3 regions of the Streptomyces sp. NPDC060027 genome follow, and region 3 is predicted to be linked to each of the others. Evidence: riboswitches for the same ligand, from Rfam matches in the RefSeq annotation. Region 3 holds a riboswitch; each other region holds the start of a gene.
The links. Region 3 has a riboswitch for thiamine pyrophosphate ahead of ACFWBT_RS18585 (thiamine ABC transporter substrate binding subunit). Riboswitches for the same ligand answer to the same signal wherever they lie in the genome.
Positions count from the first base shown of each region.

Region 1: another riboswitch for thiamine pyrophosphate. It lies ahead of ACFWBT_RS06790 (purine-cytosine permease family protein); the one in region 3 lies ahead of ACFWBT_RS18585 (thiamine ABC transporter substrate binding subunit).
Region 2: another riboswitch for thiamine pyrophosphate. It lies ahead of thiC (phosphomethylpyrimidine synthase ThiC); the one in region 3 lies ahead of ACFWBT_RS18585 (thiamine ABC transporter substrate binding subunit).

Region 1 is NZ_JBHWVI010000017.1:704-6,507, reverse strand. It holds gene ACFWBT_RS06800 (phospholipase) at 1-895, opposite strand, end outside; gene ACFWBT_RS06795 (alpha/beta fold hydrolase) at 1,197-2,030, opposite strand; TPP riboswitch at 2,306-2,399, shown strand; gene ACFWBT_RS06790 (purine-cytosine permease family protein) at 2,391-3,791, shown strand; gene thiD (bifunctional hydroxymethylpyrimidine kinase/phosphomethylpyrimidine kinase) at 3,926-4,723, shown strand; gene gndA (NADP-dependent phosphogluconate dehydrogenase) at 5,021-5,804, shown strand, end outside.
Region 2 is NZ_JBHWVI010000155.1:3,886-9,689, reverse strand. It holds gene ACFWBT_RS30165 (cupin domain-containing protein) at 1-43, shown strand, start outside; gene ACFWBT_RS30160 (DUF5326 family protein) at 208-420, shown strand; gene ACFWBT_RS30155 (IclR family transcriptional regulator) at 998-1,711, shown strand; gene ACFWBT_RS30150 (SsgA family sporulation/cell division regulator) at 1,812-2,249, shown strand; gene ACFWBT_RS30145 (YibE/F family protein) at 2,331-3,842, opposite strand; TPP riboswitch at 3,914-4,070, shown strand; gene thiC (phosphomethylpyrimidine synthase ThiC) at 4,063-5,804, shown strand, end outside.
Region 3 is NZ_JBHWVI010000066.1:12,463-18,266, reverse strand. It holds gene ACFWBT_RS18590 (ABC transporter permease) at 1-1,056, opposite strand, end outside; gene ACFWBT_RS18585 (thiamine ABC transporter substrate binding subunit) at 1,032-2,120, opposite strand; TPP riboswitch at 2,196-2,301, opposite strand; gene rlmN (23S rRNA (adenine(2503)-C(2))-methyltransferase RlmN) at 2,342-3,448, opposite strand; gene ACFWBT_RS18575 (carboxymuconolactone decarboxylase family protein) at 4,062-4,535, opposite strand; gene ACFWBT_RS18570 (DUF6233 domain-containing protein) at 4,725-5,069, shown strand; gene ACFWBT_RS18565 (hypothetical protein) at 5,066-5,344, shown strand; gene ACFWBT_RS18560 (phosphatidate cytidylyltransferase) at 5,477-5,804, opposite strand, start outside.

The DNA of each region.
Region 1 (5,804 bases), on a different contig from region 3:
GGTAGAGAACGTCGGACAGGCCGTTCACGCGGGCGAGTTCGGCGCGCAGGACGCCGGGATCGACGTAGTCCTCCAGGAACACGGTGACGAACTGGTCGGGGTGCTGCTTGAGGAAGTCGACCACGCGCTGCAGGTCGACCCACAGCGCGACCGGCCTGCTGACGAGGGTGCAGCTGTTGTGGCAGAGGATCGCGCCGTCCGGCGTCTGGTGCAGGTCGAGCATGAACCCGCGTACCCCGTCGGCGAGTTGCTGGTTGATGCCGCGCTTCTGATTGGGTACCAGATTGACGAAGGGCGGCGCGAATCCACCGTCCACTCCGTTGGCGTAGGCGTTGTGGGCCGTGAGGAACGTGACCTGGTCCAGGGTGCGTTGATCCTGGGACGGCATGGGCCGGGTCTCGGGCGCGACCGGGGTCAGATACCAGGTGGCGAGGCCGCCCCGCGCGCCGACCGCCAGCTGGGCGGGGTAGTTGGCGCCTGAGGTCTTGGCGCCGACCGTCAAGTAGCGGTCCGTTCCCGGAGCCTTGAGCGTGTACTGGTCGGCGCCGCTCGCGGCCACCTCCCACGCGGCGTCGGCGCTCGAACAGGCCACGGTCCGGGCCTGGTCGCCCACGCGACCCAGACAACTGCCCTTGCTGTCCGCGCTTTCGAGAACGGTCGAGGAACCAAGCGCGCGCAGGGTCCACTGCTGGTGGTCCTCGTTGCCCTTGGGGTTGTGCTGGACGACCGCGCCGGCGCTGTCGGCGGCGTTCAGTCCCGTGGTCGCGCTCTGGACGAAATAGGCGCCCGCGGCCGGAACCTCTGCCGCACCGACGGCATCGGCGGGCGCCGGGACGGCGAGGACGGTGCTCAGTACGGCGGTGGCGGCGAGCAGGGAGCGTGGGCTCGGTCTCATGACACGTGATCCCTTCCTGTGGGGAGCATGAGCATGCCATGTGAGGGTGAGCGCCGACCGTACGGATCGCGTCAACAGTCGGTCTCGCGGCGCGCCAAGGACTCTGCGGGCAGCCCCGTCCGGGGCATGCGGCGCGGCGAACGGGTGCGGAGACCGGGTGCGGAGACCGGGTGCGGAGACCGGGTGCGGAAGACGGCGGCGGCGCTCACGCCCAACACGGGCGCAGCACACCGCCGTTCACCCTCCCTGCGACGTCAGGCAGTGCCCGTGGGACGATGCCGGGCCGTACCGTCGGGCGATGTCAGGTGGTGTCGGAGGGAGTGCCGGGGTGCGCGATCCGCGCGGCGAAGGCGGCGATGTCGGCGACCACGCGTTCGGGCTGTTCCCAGTGGACGACATGGCCGGTGCCCTCGTAGGCGAGGAAGTCGGCGCCGTGCACGGCGTTCAGGATGGTCTGCTGGTCTTCGCGGGGCAGATACTCGTCCTGGTCGCCCCAGATGACGAGGGTGGGCACCAGGATGCCCGCGAGGGTCGCGCCCAGATCGGCGTCGAGGAGACCGCCCAGAGTCTCCTGCCAGACGTACGCGGGGAGTTTGAGGCTCTCCTCGACCATGGTCTCGATGAATCCCCGGGCGATCGGGCGGGCCGCGGTGCCGGCCATGAAGTCCTCGACGAACGCGCGGGGCACGGGATCGGCGAGGCCTTCCACCGCCTCGCGCACCGCGGCCGCCACCGGCTTGTCCGCGAGGGTCCCGGGGACACCGAGCAGAACCAGACCGGCGATGCGGTCGGGGTGGCTGCCGGCGACGATCCGGGCCGGTACGCCGCCGCTGGACGCCCCGACCAGAATCGCGCGGGGGATGTCGGCCGCGTCGAGGAAGGCCACCAGGTCGGCGGCGAAATCGTCGGGAGTGTAGCCCTCGGGAGGCCGGTCCGCATCGCCGTGTCCGCGCTGCGTGGGGGCGTAGCCGTGCAGGGACGCCGGAAGGCGCCTCAGGACGGGCTCGAAGGACCACCAGGAGTCGGCCAGACCGTGCACGAAGACGACCGGTGTGCCACTGGGGTAACCGGCTTCGGCGTACGGGAGGGTGAGCCCTTCCCGCACCTGCGCGGACTTCAGGGAGATCACGGTCACGGCACCCTGCCTCCTTCCGCCCGGCCACCGGGTCCGGGAACCCGGGAGCGGAGAGCGAGCGGCGATCACTTCCGACAGTACCGAGGGGCGGCACGCACCGCGCTGCGGGGAAGCCCGGCCGAGCCACCCGAATGAATCGGAGGTGTTCGGTCGCGTACTGCTCCAGGTGGGTGGCGCGAAGGGCCGTGGGGGTGCCGCCCCCGCGGGGACCGGTGTCCCGGGGCCGGCACCTCCGCCGTACACAGGAGCGAGGGGATGGGGTTACTGTGTCCGTCGTACCGGACACGGGGTGCCCCTCCAGGGGCTGAGATCACACCCGTCGAACCTGAACCAGTTCGTACTGGCGGAGGGATGTCTTCCATGCCATTGGCGCATGTTTTCGACGGGCCGCCCGTCGACAGCCGGCCCGCCGTCTTCGACGGACGTATGCCTGCCGCACCCGGCGACCTGCGGGTGGAGGGGCACGGCATCGAGCCGGTTCCCGAGAACAACCGGTACGGCGGGGCCGGGCGGCTGTTCACCGTGTGGTTCGCCCCGAACCTCACGATGACGGGCGTGTTCACCGGCACCATCGGCATCGCGCTCGGCCTGGACTTCGGCACCGCCCTCGCGGCGGTCGTCCTCGGTACCGTGCTCGGCGCGCTGCCCACCGCCTACCTCAGCACCTGGGGCGGCCTCACCGGCACCGGCCAACTCCCCCTCGCGCGGCTCGCGTTCGGCCGGGCAGTGGTGCTGCCCGGGATGCTCCAGTGGCTGTCCTCGGTCGCCTGGGACGCGTTGATCGGCCTGTTCGGCGGGGACGCGCTGGCGCGGCTGTGCGGCTGGCCGTTCTGGCTCGGCGTGCTGGTCATGATGGTTGCCCAAGGGGCCCTCGGTGTCCTCGGCTACGAAGCGATCCACCGTCTCCAGATCGTCATGACGTTCGTGCTCGCCGTCGCCTTCGCGGTCATCGCCTGGCGGATGCTCGACGGCGTCCACCCCGCCGCGACGGGAGCCGCCGCCGGGGCCGACCGCGCGGGCGCGTTCGTCCTGACCAGCACCATCGCGCTCAGCCTCTCGCTGTCCTGGGCGCCGTACGCCAGTGACTTCAGCCGCTATCTGCCGCGCGCCACCTCCCGCCCGCGGATGTTCTGGTGCACCCTGCTCGGCCTCGTGGTGTCCTTTCTGGCCGTTCAGGTCCTCGGGCTGTGGGGCGCGTCCGTGCTGACCGACCAGACGGCGGCGGGCGTCGACGAGTTGCTGGGCGGCGGGACGGCGGGCGCGTTCGGGCTGCTGGCCGTGGCGCTGGCGGCGGTGTGCAGCAACGCGATGAACGACTACAGCGGTTCGCTGGCCCTGCAGACCCTGGGCGTGCGGATACCGCGTCCGGTGGCCGCCGCGCTGGCCGCCGGGCTCGGCTTCCCCCTGGTGCTGTGGATGCACGCCGCCGACACCACGGCCCGCTTCCAGAACGTGCTGCTGTTCGTGGGCTATTGGATCCCCGGGTTCGTCGCGATCGTCGTCGTCGACTGGATCGCCCGCGGACGGGAGCGCGGCGGCGCCCCGGTCGATCTCGCCGTCGAGACCGCCCGCCCGCGTTCCGGACGGGCGTCACTGGTCGCCTTCGTCGGGGCATTCGGCGCGGCCGTGCCGTTCATGGACACGGGCCTGTACGTCGGTCCGGTGGCCCACGCGCTGCACGGCGCCGACCTCTCCTACTACGTGGCCTTCCTCGTCGCCCTCGCCCTCTACGCCCCGCTGCGGCTGCGCCGCCGCGCCTAGGCACCGTCCGACGGGCCCGTCCGAGGAAACCGTCCGAGGGGCCCGTCCAACACGCCCGCCCGACGCGCCCGTTCGTCGCTCCGCTGGCCGGGAGGGACTCGCGCCGCAAGCCGTATCCGAGAGGAACACCTCGTATGACCACGCCGCCCCGCGTTCTGACCATCGCCGGTTCCGACTCCGGCGGAGGCGCCGGAATCCAGGCCGACCTGAAGACGATGCTGGCGCTGGGCGCCCATGGGATGAGCGTGCTCACCGCGGTGACGGCGCAGAACTCCGTTGGTGTGCAGGGTGCTTGGGAACTGTCCGAGGAGGCGGTGCGCGCCCAGTACCGCAGTGTCGTCGACGACATCGGCGTCCAGGCCGTGAAGACCGGGATGCTGTCGTCGCCCGGACTGGTCACCACGGTCGCCGCACTGCTGTCCGACGTGGCCGCCCCGGTCGTGGTGGACCCGGTGAGCGTCTCCAAGCACGGGGACCGGCTTCTCGCCGACGACGCGCTGGACGCCGTACGGACCCGGTTGCTGCCGCGGGCGACGGTGGCCACCCCGAATCTCGACGAGGTCGCCCAACTCACCGGGCTGAAGGTGAAGGACGAGGAGGGCATGCGCAGGGCCGCCGACCGGTTGCTCGCCTTCGGTCCGCGTTGGGTGCTGGTGAAGGGCGGCCATCTGCCGGGGCAGGCCGTCGATCTGCTCACCGACGGAACGGCGGAGCACTGGCTGCGCGCCCCGCGCCACGACAACCGGCACACGCACGGCACCGGGTGCACGCTCGCCTCGGCCGTCGCGGTGGGCCTGGCCGAGGGCCTGTCGGTGCCGGATGCCGTTCGGCGGGCCAAGGAGTACGTGACCGCCGCCATCGAGGCCGGGTTCGCGCTCGGCGCCGGTATCGGACCGGTGGACCACGGCTGGCGACTGCGCCGGAACCTCTGAGTCCGGGCGCCGTCCCGACGGCCCGGAGCGGCCAAGTCCAGGCGCCGTCCAGAGGACCGGAGCGGTCGGTCCGGGTGCCACCCGGAGGACCGGAGCGGTCGGGTCCGGGTGCCGTCCGGAGGACGGAGCGGTCGGGTCCGGGTGCCGTCCGGAGATCCGAGCGCCCGATGCACCGCACCAGCTGCCTCCGAAGGTGAACACCCCGCCCCCTGTCGTGCGTACTGATCGGCACAGCGACAGTCGTCTGCTCGCCCGTCAGGTACGCGGGGAGGCAGATCCGGATCCAAGGAGCACACCATGAAGGCGACCGCGCAGATCGGCGTCACAGGGCTCGCGGTGATGGGCCGCAATCTGGCCCGCAACTTCGCCCGGAACGGCTACACCGTCGCCGTCCACAACCGCACCCCCGCTCGCACCAAGGCACTCGTCGAGGAGTTCGGACATGAGGGCGCCTTCGTGGCGGCCGAGTCGGCCGAGGAGTTCGTGGCGGCGCTGGAGCGCCCCCGCCGCCTGATGATCATGGTGCAGGCGGGTGCGGCCACCGACGCCGTCATCGAGGAGTTCGCGCCGCTGCTGGAGACCGGCGACATGATCATCGACGGCGGCAACGCCCACTTCACCGACACCCGGCGTCGTGAACAGTCGCTGCGCGAGCGCGGCATCCACTTCGTCGGCGCGGGCGTGTCCGGCGGCGAGGAGGGTGCCCTGCACGGGCCGAGCATCATGCCCGGCGGCTCCCCGGAGTCGTACGCCTCGCTCGGCCCGATGTTCGAGTCGATCAGCGCCAAGGTGGACGGCGAGCCCTGCGCCACGCACATCGGCACGGACGGTGCCGGGCACTTCGTCAAGATGGTGCACAACGGCATCGAGTACGCCGACATGCAGCTGATCGGCGAGGCCTACGACCTGCTCCGCCGCGTCGGCGGCTACACGCCGGCGCAGATAGCGGAGATCTTCCGGCGCTGGAACAAGGGCCGCCTCGACTCGTACCTGATCGAGATCACCGCCGAGGTCCTCGCGCACAAGGACGCCGCCACCGGTGAGCCGTTCGTGGACGTCGTGGTCGACGCCGCCGGGCAGA
Region 2 (5,804 bases), on a different contig from region 3:
GGATCTGCGGGTCCTGGTGGTGTTCTCTCCGCCCGAGAGCTGACCTGCGTCTCAGGGTTCCCTAGGGGGACGGTCAGGGGAGGACAAGGGGTGCGAGGCCACCGCGCGGCCCCCTCTCCGACCTAGCATCGGATGCAGGACACAAGAGAACCCGGAATCGGTGTCCCGGTGTTGGGACCACGGGCGAGGAGAGGTAAGGACAGGGCGATGCGAGAGATCTTCAACGGTATGCCGTGGTGGGTGAAGTGGGTCGCGGTGCCGGTCATCGCCCTGGTGGTGTTCGGCGGCCTGATAGCGAGCGTCGTCACCTTCGTCGTCCTCGTGCTCTTCAAGGTGCTCATCTTCGTGGCGCTGGTCGGCGGACTGATCTACATCGTGCGGAAGTTCATGTCGGGTTCGTCCTCGCGCAGCGACTGGTGAGGCGCGAGAGGGTGAGCGGGAGGTAACGGCGAAAGGGGAAAGGGAACCCAAGGTTCCCTCGGGCGAGGGAAGTTTTCCGGCGAGGCCGTATGCCGGCCGTGACTGGCGGTTAAAGTCCGGAATTCGACGCGGGGGTCGACCCCCGCGGGCAGCGCACAGCCCCCTCCCGTGTTTCCCCGCACGGGCGGTCCTCCTCGCGCTTCGGGAGTGCCCCTTGGCCACGGTTGACACCGCACCCGCACCATCAGTCGCTCCGCCCTTCCAGCGATCGGGCATGCCCGCAGCGGCACGCGTTCCACCGGTCCAGCCGCGCACCTCGCCGGGGGAGCCGCCTCTTTCACGCTCCGCGTCGGTTTCGCCGGCGGAGTCGGCGCCGCCGCGGTCTCCGGTGGAGACACCCACGCGGCGCGCCCTGCCGGCGGACGGGCTCACCGGGCGCACACTGCCGTCGGTGACCCGCAGTCCGCGCTCCGCGGCTCCCGGGGCGGCACGGCTCGCCCGAAACCTTCCGGCGGAGCCCGAAGTCACCCCGCTGGATTCCCAGTCCACCACGTTGATCGGCTCGGTGCAGCGGGCCATGCGTCTGCTGGAGGCCGTCGCCTCGCGGGAACACGGCGCACCTGCCAAACAGCTCGCGCGGGAGGCGGGACTCGCGCTGCCGACCGCGTACCACCTGCTGCGCACCCTTGTTCACGAGGGTTATCTGCGCCGGGACAGAGGGCTGTTCTACCTCGGTGAGGCCGCCGAACGGCTGAGCAGCAGCGGAGCCCAGCAGAAACGTCGCAGCACGGTGAGTGACACGCTCGCGCACTGGCGCGACGCGATCGGCGCCCCCGTGTACTACGCGACCTACCGCGACGGCGAGATCGAGGTCGTGTGTGTCGCCGACACTCCGGCGAATCCCGCGGTCGAGGAGTGGGCCGACTTCCGGGAGACTGCGCACGCCCACGCGATCGGTCAGTGTCTGTTGTCCCAGCTGGACGACAAGTCCCGGCGGGACCACCTCGATCGGTACCCGGTGCAGTCGATCACCCCCTACACGGTGCGTGACAAGGACCGCCTGCTGAGGCGGCTCGAACGGATGGGGCGGATGGAACCGGTGGTCGAGCGGCAGGAGTACGCGCTGGGCGCGGTCTGTGCCGCGATCCCGATCACGGCGGGCAGTACCGCCGCGACCATGGCCATTTCCTTCCCGTCCCACCAGGTCGACCGACTGCTGCCCGCGGCACAGAAGCTGCAGAGCGAAATCGGCAGGCTGCTAGGGACACTCGCCATCTCTATCAGTATCTGAAAACTCACTCCTTGTGATCTGTCGTGCACGGTGAGCAATATTTCCAGCAGTGTCAGGGGGATGATTCCTGGCCAGTCGATGGCAAACGACGGGGTAGGCGATGCGCGAGTCGGTGCAGGCAGAGGTCATGATGAGCTTCCTCGTGTCCGAGGAGCTGTCCTTCCGCATTCCGGTGGAGCTGCGATACGAGACCTGTGATCCGTACGCGGTGCGGTTGACCTTCCACTTGCCCGGAGACGCGCCCGTGACCTGGGCGTTCGGTCGGGAGCTGCTGATCGACGGGGTGGGCAGGCCGTGCGGTGACGGTGATGTGCACATCGCTCCGGCCGACCCGGAGGCGTTCGGTGAGGTGCTGATCCGGCTTCAGGTCGGAGGAGATCACGCCCTGTTCCGGTCCGGGGCCGCACCACTCGTCGCCTTCCTCGACCGTACGGACAAGCTGGTGCCGCTCGGGCAGGAGCGCTCCCTCGCCGGTTTCGACACATCTCTCGACGAAGCGCTCGACCGCATCCTGGCGGAGGAGCAGAGCGCGGGCTGAAGCACCCGTACCCCCGAGCGGAGTAACGCTTCCTCAAGGGGGCGTGGGTGCCGAATGGTTCCGGCGTCACGGGCGGACGGCTCAGTGCTTGCGGCGGCGGCCCTTCCCGCTCCGTACCGGCGTCCTGGCACCCGCGGACTCGACGGGGCCGGTCACGGTCCCTTCACGGTCCGCGGCGACCACGAGGGCGGCCAGCGCGGTCGTCACCGGCACGGCGGCGACCAGGCCGATCGATCCGACCAGGGTGCGCACGATCTCCTCGGCGACCAGTTCGCTGTTGGCCACGGTGCCCACGCTGCTCTGCGCGATCGAGAAGAGCAGCAGCAGCGGCAGTGCGGCGCCCGCGTAGGCCAGGACGAGCGTGTTGACGACCGACGCGATGTGGTCGCGGCCGATCCGGATGCCCGCGCGGTAGAGGCCACGCCAGCCCATCGTGGGGTTGGCTTCGTGCAGCTCCCACACCGCGGACGTCTGCGTCACCGTCACATCGTCGAGAACACCGAGCGAACCGATGATGACTCCGGCCAGCAGCAGACCGCTCATGTCGATGGACGGGTACAAGCCATGGATCAGACCGGTGTCGTCGTCCGTGTTGCCGGTCAGCACGGCCCAGTCGATGAAGACCGAGCCGAGGATGCCGATCAGCACGAGTGAGAGCAGGGTGCCGACCACCGCCACGGATGTACGGGCCGACAGGCCATGGCACATGTAGAGCGCGATCAGCATGATGGCGCTGGACCCGACGACGGCCACGACCAGCGGGTTCGAGCCCTGCAGGATCGCCGGCAGGATGAAGAAGTTCAGGATCATGAAGCTGATGGCCAGGGCGATCAGTGCCATGACGCCGCGCATCCGGCCGACCACCACGACGACCACGGCGAAGATCCCGGCGAGCAGCGTCAGGGGAAGCTTCCGGTTCGCGTCCGTGACCGAGTACTGGAGGTCCTTGGGGGCGGAGGGCTCGTACGCGACGACGACTTTCTCGCCCTGGTGCAACTGCCGTGACTGGTCCGGCTGAACGATCTCGGTGAACGTGCGGCCCTTGTCCTTGCCGGTGTCGATCCGGATCGTCGCCTTCTTGCATTCACCCGTCGCCTGCAGCTGGGCGGAGGAGCCCTCGGCGGTGGAGGTGTCGCCCGTCGGGGTCTCCCCCGAGGCGTTCACGGACCTGCAGTCCACCTGGTCGATCCTGGTGACCGTCGCCTGCTGGGTCTGCCGGTCGAAGCCGACACCGGTGCGCTCGTGGGAGGGGGCACCGCCGGGCCACAGCACCACGAGACCCACCGCGACCGCGGCCGCGAAGGGGATCAGTACCGCGGCGATGACCTTGCGCAGGTGCTTGGAGACCGGCGCGGCAGGACCGTGGCTGTGCGAGTGCCCGTGCCCGCCGCCCGAACCTCCGCCCTGTCCGACGCCCGGCCCGTGTTCGCCGCCGTGCCCGTCGTGACCGCCGTCCGGTCCGGAACCATGGCCACCCCCCGGCCCATGCCCATGCCCATGGCCGTTGCCGGAACCATGTCCGTGGCCGTCGTCGGAGCCCGGACGGCGCGGAGACTCGGCCGGTGGGAACGGGGAGCGCTGGGGTGCTGTCACCGACCGATCATCGCAAGAACGACCAGGGCCCTCTGTTCACCGCGCCAAATATGACGCTAGCGTGGAGGCACCTTTGCACACGCGGGAGCTCGGAGCACCGGGCTGAGAGGGCGCTGACCTCCGTCTTCGCGATGTTTCACATGAAACATCGACGAACGGAAGCCGCTGCGTCGACCGCTGAACCTGTTACCGGGTAATGCCGGCGTAGGGAGTAGGTCTCATGACCAACAAGGACGTACGCACGCCTGCCTCCAGCCAGACGGGCGGGGTCGCTTCACCGTCGCTGAACGGGGAGGCCGGGAAGTCCATCGGCTGGCACAAGGCGTATGTCGGGGGTACGCGTCCCGATCTGCGGGTGCCGGTTCGTCAGGTGCACCTGACCAACGGGCAGTCCGTGACGCTGTACGACACCTCAGGCCCGTACACCGATCCGACCATCGACACCGATGTGCGCAGGGGGCTGGCGCCGCTGCGCGAGAACTGGATCATCGCCCGCGGCGACACCGAAGAGTACGCGGGCCGCCCCGCCCGTCCGGAGGACGACGGGATCAAGCACACGTCCCCGCGCGGCGGGCTGCGCAACCTGGACGCGGTCTTCCCGGGGCGACCGCGTCAGCCGCGCCGGGGGCGCTCCGGGCAGGCGGTCACCCAGCTCGCCTACGCGCGCCGTGGCGAGATCACGCCCGAGATGGAGTTCGTGGCGCTCCGGGAGAACGTCGATGGCGAAGTCGTACGCGAGGAGATCGCCGCCGGCCGCGCGGTGCTGCCCGCCAACGTCAACCATCCGGAGATCGAGCCGATGATCATCGGCAAGCGGTTCCTGGTGAAGGTCAACGCCAACATCGGCAACTCCGCGGTCACTTCCTCCATCGAGGAGGAGGTCGAGAAGATGACCTGGGCGACCCGCTGGGGCGCCGACACGGTCATGGACCTGTCGACCGGCCGCAACATCCACACCACCCGCGAGTGGGTGCTGCGCAACTCCCCCGTTCCCATCGGCACGGTGCCGCTCTACCAGGCGCTGGAGAAGGTCGACGGCCGCGCCGAGGAGCTGACCTGGGAGATCTACAAGGACACGGTCATCGAACAGGCCGAGCAGGGCGTGGACTACATGACGGTCCACGCGGGCGTGCGCCTGGCGTACGTGCCGCTCACCGCGAACCGTAAGACCGGCATCGTCTCGCGCGGCGGCTCGATCATGGCGGCCTGGTGCCTCGCGCACCACAAGGAGTCGTTCCTGTACGAGAACTTCGAGGAACTCTGCGAGATCCTCGCCGCGTACGACGTCACCTACTCGCTCGGCGACGGTCTGCGGCCCGGCTCCATCGCGGACGCCAACGACGCCGCTCAGTTCGCGGAGTTGAGGACGCTCGGGGAACTCAACACCATCGCGAAGCGTTTTCAAGTACAGACGATGATCGAAGGCCCGGGGCATGTCCCGATGCACAAGATCAAGGAGAACATCGACCTTCAGCAGGAGATCTGTGATGAAGCTCCGTTCTATACGCTCGGCCCGCTGACGACGGACATCGCCCCTGCGTACGACCACATCACCTCCGGCATCGGTGCCGCGATGATCGCCTGGTGGGGCACGGCCATGCTCTGCTACGTCACGCCCAAGGAGCATCTGGGCCTGCCCAACCGTGACGACGTCAAGACCGGCGTCATCACCTACAAGATCGCCGCCCACGCGGCCGATCTCGCCAAGGGGCATCCAGGCGCACAGGACTGGGACGACGCGCTCTCCGACGCCCGCTTCGAGTTCCGGTGGGAGGACCAGTTCAACCTGGCTCTCGATCCGGACACGGCACGGGAGTTCCACGACGAGACGCTGCCGGCCGAGCCCGCCAAGACGGCCCACTTCTGCTCCATGTGCGGGCCGAAGTTCTGCTCGATGAAGATCAGTCAGAGCATCAACGAGCGGTTCGGCGGTGACGCGGGCGAAGGCGCCTCCGCGGAGGA
Region 3 (5,804 bases):
TCCGTCGTCGTCGGCCAGCGCCCGGTAGTAACCGAGTCCCGGGGCGTCGAGGGAGCGCTGGACGAGAACCGCGAGCGGCAGCACGAGGAGGACGCCGATGCTGGCCAGCACTCCCGCGAGCAGCGCCCACTGCCCGGCCCCGCGCGGCCGGCGCGCGGTCGTCTCCGGGGCCACCAGACGCAGGGCGGTCTCCCGTCGGCGTACGGTCGCCGCGTGTACGGCGAGGATCACGCCCACCGCCACGAACTGGACGATCGTCAGCACCGCCGCCGTCGCGAGGTCGAAGATCTCGGAGGTCTGCCGGTAGATCTCGACCTCCAGGGTCGAGAACGTGGGGCCGCCGAGGATCTGCACCACACCGAACGAGGTGAAGGTGAAGAGGAAGACCATGAGGGCCGCTGCGGCCACGGCCGGCCCGAGCGCCGGCAGCGTCACCCTGCGCCACGCCGCGAAGCGCGAGGCGCCGAGCACGCGCGCGGCCTCCTCCTGGCGCGGGTCGAGCTGCGACCAGAGTCCGCCGACGGTCCGTACGACGACCGCGTAGTTGAAGAAGACGTGCGCGAGCAGGATCGCCCACACCGTGGTGTCGAGGCGCACACCCCACAGCTCGTCGAGCAGCCCGCCGCGGCCGACCAGCGCGAGGAACGCCGTGCCGACGACCACGGTGGGCAGCACGAAGGGCACGGTCACCACGGCCCGGAGAATCTGCTTGCCCCGGAAGTCGAAGCGCGCGAAGACATACGCGCCGGGGAGCGCGACCAGCAGCGTGAGCACCGTCGAGGCGAGCGCCTGCCAGGTGGTGAACCACAGCACGTGCCGGATGTCGGACTGGGCCGGCACCTCCCAGATCCGGCCCAGTTGCCAGCCGCCGTCCGCGTGGAGCCCGCGCGAGACGATCGCGACGACGGGGTAGGCGAAGAAGACGGCGAAGAACGCGACGGGCAGGGCCATCAGGCCGAGCCGCGCCGCGTTCCGCCCACGGGCCTTCGGCGGAGCTCCGCCGGTCCCGTCGGCTCGGCCTGCTCCCTCGGCTACTTCAGTACGAGCGAGGTCCACGACTTGACCCAGTGGTCGCGTTCGGCGGCGATCTTCTCGGGGGCCAGGGTCTCGGGGTCCTTGGCCGGCGGCCCGTACCGCGTGAACTCCGGCGGCACCTGCGCGGCCTCGCGCACCGGGTAGACGAACATGTTGAGCGGCATGTCGTCCTGGAACTCCTTGGTGAGCATGAAGTCGAGGAGCGCCTTGCCGCCCTTGGCGTTCGCGGCGCCGCTGAGCAGACCCGCGTACTCGACCTGCCGGAAGCAGGTGCCGGTCGCGACACCGGTCGGAGCGGTGCTGGGCTTCGGGTCGGCGTAGATGACCTCGGCGGGCGGCGAGGAGGCGTACGAGACGACGAGCGGCCGGTCGCCCTTGGCCTTCTTGCCGCCGGCGGACCCCGAGAACTCCTCGTTGTAGGCCTGCTCCCAGCCGTCCACGACCTTCACGCCGTTGGCCTTGAGCTTCTTCCAGTAGCCCTCCCAGCCCCCATCGCCGTAGTGCGCGGCGGAGCCGAGCAGGAAGCCGAGGCCGGGCGAGGACGTGGAGGCGTTCTCGGTGACGAGGAGGTCCTTGTACGCGGGCTTGACCAGGTCGTCGAAGGACTGCGGCGGCTTCAGCTTATGCTCGCTGAAGTAGGCCTTGTCGTAGTTGACGCAGATGTCGCCCGAGTCGATGGGCGTGACCCGGTGCTTGTCCTGGTCGGTCCGGTACTCGGGCAGGACCAGATCCGCGCCCTTGGCCACGTACGGCTGGAACAGCCCGTTGTCGAGCGCGCGGGAGAGCAGGGTGTTGTCGACGCCGAAGAAGACGTCGCCCTGCGGGTTGTCCTTGGTCAGGATGGCCTTGTTGACGGCCTGCCCGGCGTCGCCGTCCTTGAGGACCCGGACCTTGTACCCGGACTGCTTCTCGAAGTCCTTGAGCACGCTCTTCGACACGACGAACGAGTCGTGGCTGACGAGCGTGATCGTCTTCGGATCGCCCGAGCCGCCGGCGTCGGACGAGTCGCACGCGGACAGTGCCGGCAGCGTGACAAGGCCGAGCCCGACGGCCAGGGCCGCGAACCGCCTGTTGGTGATGCTCACTGATTCCTCCTGGGTGACCAGGAAGAGACGCGGCCCTGCCCGGGACCTCTGACGGTCCCGGGCAGGGCGCAACAGCTTGAGTAACGACCGAACTTCCTACCCAGAATGACCTGGGCAAGGTTCAGAGGGTCTGCGGGCTGTCCCGCACTCTCAGCGCTGTGGCGCTCCCCTGTCGGAATATGAAGATGTCGGAATACGAAGAGATACTGACTCGGCTCAGACTACCGCTCGGTCGCGGCGAGCTGACCACACGCTCCGTCGATCTCCTGGCCACGGGTGTCCCGGACGGTCACCGTCACGCCATGGGCGGCGATCGCCTCGACAAACGCCTTCTCGTCCTCGGGCCGCGAGGCGGTCCACTTCGAACCCGGGGTCGGGTTCAGCGGGATGAGGTTGACATGCACGGGCCTGCCCTTGAGCATCCGCCCGAGCCGGTCACCACGCCACGCCTGATCGTTGATGTCCCGGATCATCGCGTACTCGATGGACAGGCGCCGCCCGGACCTGTCCGCGTACTCCCAACCGGCGTCCAGCACCTCGCGCACCTTCCACCGTGTGTTCACGGGGACGAGGGTGTCGCGCAGCTCGTCGTCCGGGGCGTGCAGGGAGATCGCGAGCCGGCACTTGAAGCCCTCGTCGGAGAACCGGTTGATGGCGGGGACCAGCCCGACCGTCGACACGGTGATACCGCGCTGCGAGAGCCCGAGCCCGTCCGGCTCGGGGTCGGTGAGGGCCCGGATCGCTCCGACCACGCGCTTGTAGTTGGCGAGCGGCTCACCCATGCCCATGAAGACGATGTTGCTCAGCCGCGCGGGACCCCCGGGGATCTCGCCGTCGCGCAGCGCCCGCATACCGTCGACGATCTGGTGCACGATCTCGCCGGTCGACAGGTTCCGGTCGAGGCCGGCCTGCCCGGTGGCGCAGAACGGGCAGTTCATTCCGCAGCCCGCCTGCGAGCTGATGCACATGGTCACCCGGTCCGGGTACCGCATCAGCACGGACTCGACGAGCGTGCCGTCGAAGAGCCGCCACAGGGTCTTGCGCGTGGTGTCCTGGTCGGTCGACAGATGCCGTACGACCGTCATCAGCTCGGGAAGCAGCGCCTCCTGGAGCTTGCCGCGCGAGGCGGCCGGGATGTCCGTCCACTCTGCGGGGTCGTGCGCGAACCGGGCGAAGTAGTGCTGCGAGAGCTGCTTGGCGCGAAACGGCTTCTCACCGATCGCGGCAACCGCCTCTTTGCGCTCGGCAGGCGTGAGATCGGCAAGGTGCCGCGGCGGCTTCTTGGCTCCGCGCGGCGCGACAAAGGTGAGTTCTCCGGGTGCAGGCATAACTCTTCCAGTGTCGCAGATCGACTCGGGTGGCCCAGGCCGGACCGGGGTGCGGGCGGTTACCCACGGGTGCCCGCTGTCATCAGCAGTCGCCCCTGGGTCGCCCCGGAGCGACCCCGGGGCGACCCAGGGGACTCCTCGCGCCGGCGGATCGCACTCAGGGGCGCCGGGATCAATCGCACTCGGGGGCGCCGGGATCACCGGCCTGAACAGGAAGGCGCTTCTGCTGTACTTCTCGCCGTTCCCGCGGTTCATCGACTCCGCCGCGAGCCGGCCCGTTGCCGCGCGGAGGACTGCTCGGCATGCTCCACATGACCGCCTGCGCCCCGGTCCACCTCGCCGTCGGCGTCCTCGCCCGCACCGTGCTGAAGACGCGGCCATCGGCCGCCCGGGCGGTGGCCCGCGTCTCCGGTGCCAGCGACCGACGATCTCCAGACGGCGGGCAGCCCGGCGAGCGGTACAGCCGCCGACGCGGGGGCAGGTGGCGCGGGCCGCCGCTCCGAGCCCCCGCGAGAGGGGCGCCCGGAGCGCGTGCGGCCGCGGCCACCGTCGACGGCCCGGACGGGTCCCCCGGCGGTCCCGAGCAGACCCGGACGGCCCGAGCGGTCGCGGGTTACGCGAACTGGCCGGGCTGGTAGCCGCCCGCGGGCTGCTGGACGATGACGTTCCCGCGGTTGAACGCGTTGATGACGGCGATGCAGCACACCAGCGCGGCGAGCTGCTCCTCGTCGTAGTACTTGGCGGCGTTCGCCCAGCACTCGTCCGTGACCCCGCCGGCCGCGTCGGCGATGCGGGTGCCCTGCTCCGTCAGCTCCAGGGCGGCGCGCTCGGCGTCGGTGAACACCGTGGCCTCCCGCCAGGCCGCGACCAGGTTGAGACGCACCGAGGTCTCACCCGCGGCGGTGGCGTCCTTGGTGTGCATGTCGGTGCAGAACCCGCAGCCGTTGATCTGGCTGGCGCGCAGCTTCACCAGTTCCTGCGTCGCGGCCGGCAGACCCGAGTCCTCGAGCGCCTTGCCCGCGGCGACGATGTGCCTGGTGAACTTGGCCGCGACCGGGCTGGCGAAGAGGTTCAACCGAGCTTCCATGATGCGCTCCTGTGTCGTCGTTCGTGGTTACACCTCTTCGACGGAACGCTCCCCCACGATGTGACACGCCTGAATGTGACCTGCGTCTCCTCGCCGCGACCGGGAGGGCCACCAGCGCCAACCCCGGCGACGACAGCGACACGGGCAGAGTGCTGCCACGACGTCACGCCAAGCCCTAGAATCGAATACGTGTACGAATCAGTGTCTCGCCTGGAGCACTTGCGCAGCGTCCGCGCATGGCTGCTCTGGCAACTGCGCCGCACCGACGCCACCATCGCCGAACTGGAGCGGCAGGAAGTCATGGCCACCCGCGCCGCCCGCGCCTTGCCCCCACCGCCCCGCGGATGGAAGCTCGCGATGCGGCGTGCGGGCGACGGCAGGGCCACCCCCGACGCCGTCCACACGGGCGACTGCGGCATGGCGGGAAAGAACACGAAACCACTGGCACGCGAGCAGGCCCTCAGGGCGCTCACCGAAGACGGCGTCACGGCCTGCCCGTACTGCCGCCCCGACACGGATCTGGGTGTCCTGTGAACCACGAAAACGCACAGCCCGAGGATGGGTGCGGCGCACCCATCGTCGTCCAGCGCGCGGCGGGAACCGGCGGCCGCCGGGTGACGATCCGCGCCCGGAACGCCGGCATCGCCCACAGCGACGCCGATCTGGTCGAGTTCCTGCGCCGGGCGGGCCTCCCGGACGCGGGGGACCTCCTGGACGATCCGCGCTGGGTGGAATGGCAGGACGGCCGGCCACACGAATACGACACCACCCCTCCCGGTCACATGGATCACGGTGCGGTGATCAGATGACCCGAAGGGGTGGTGTCGTAGCGGTGCACGGAGTAGCGGTGCACGGAGTAGCTGAGTGCGGAGTGGCCGTGCACGGAGTAGCTGAGTGCGAAGTGGCTGGGTGCGGAGTGGCTGGGTGCGGGAGAGCGCCGATCAGCCGGATCCGACGAAGAGCACGAGCAGCAGCCAGACCACCGGAGCCGTCGGGAGCAAGGAGTCCAGACGGTCCATGATGCCGCCGTGGCCCGGCAGCAGGGTGCCCATGTCCTTGATGCCGAGGTCCCGCTTGATCATGGACTCGCCGAGGTCACCCAGCGTGGCGCTGGCCGCGACCGCGAGGCCGAGGATCAGACCCTGCCACCAGGTGCCGTCGTCGATCAGGTACTGCATGCACAGCGCACCCGCCGCCATCGCGAAGCTGACCGCTCCGAACAGACCCTCACGGGTCTTTCCGGGGCTGATCCGCGGCGCCAGCTTGTGC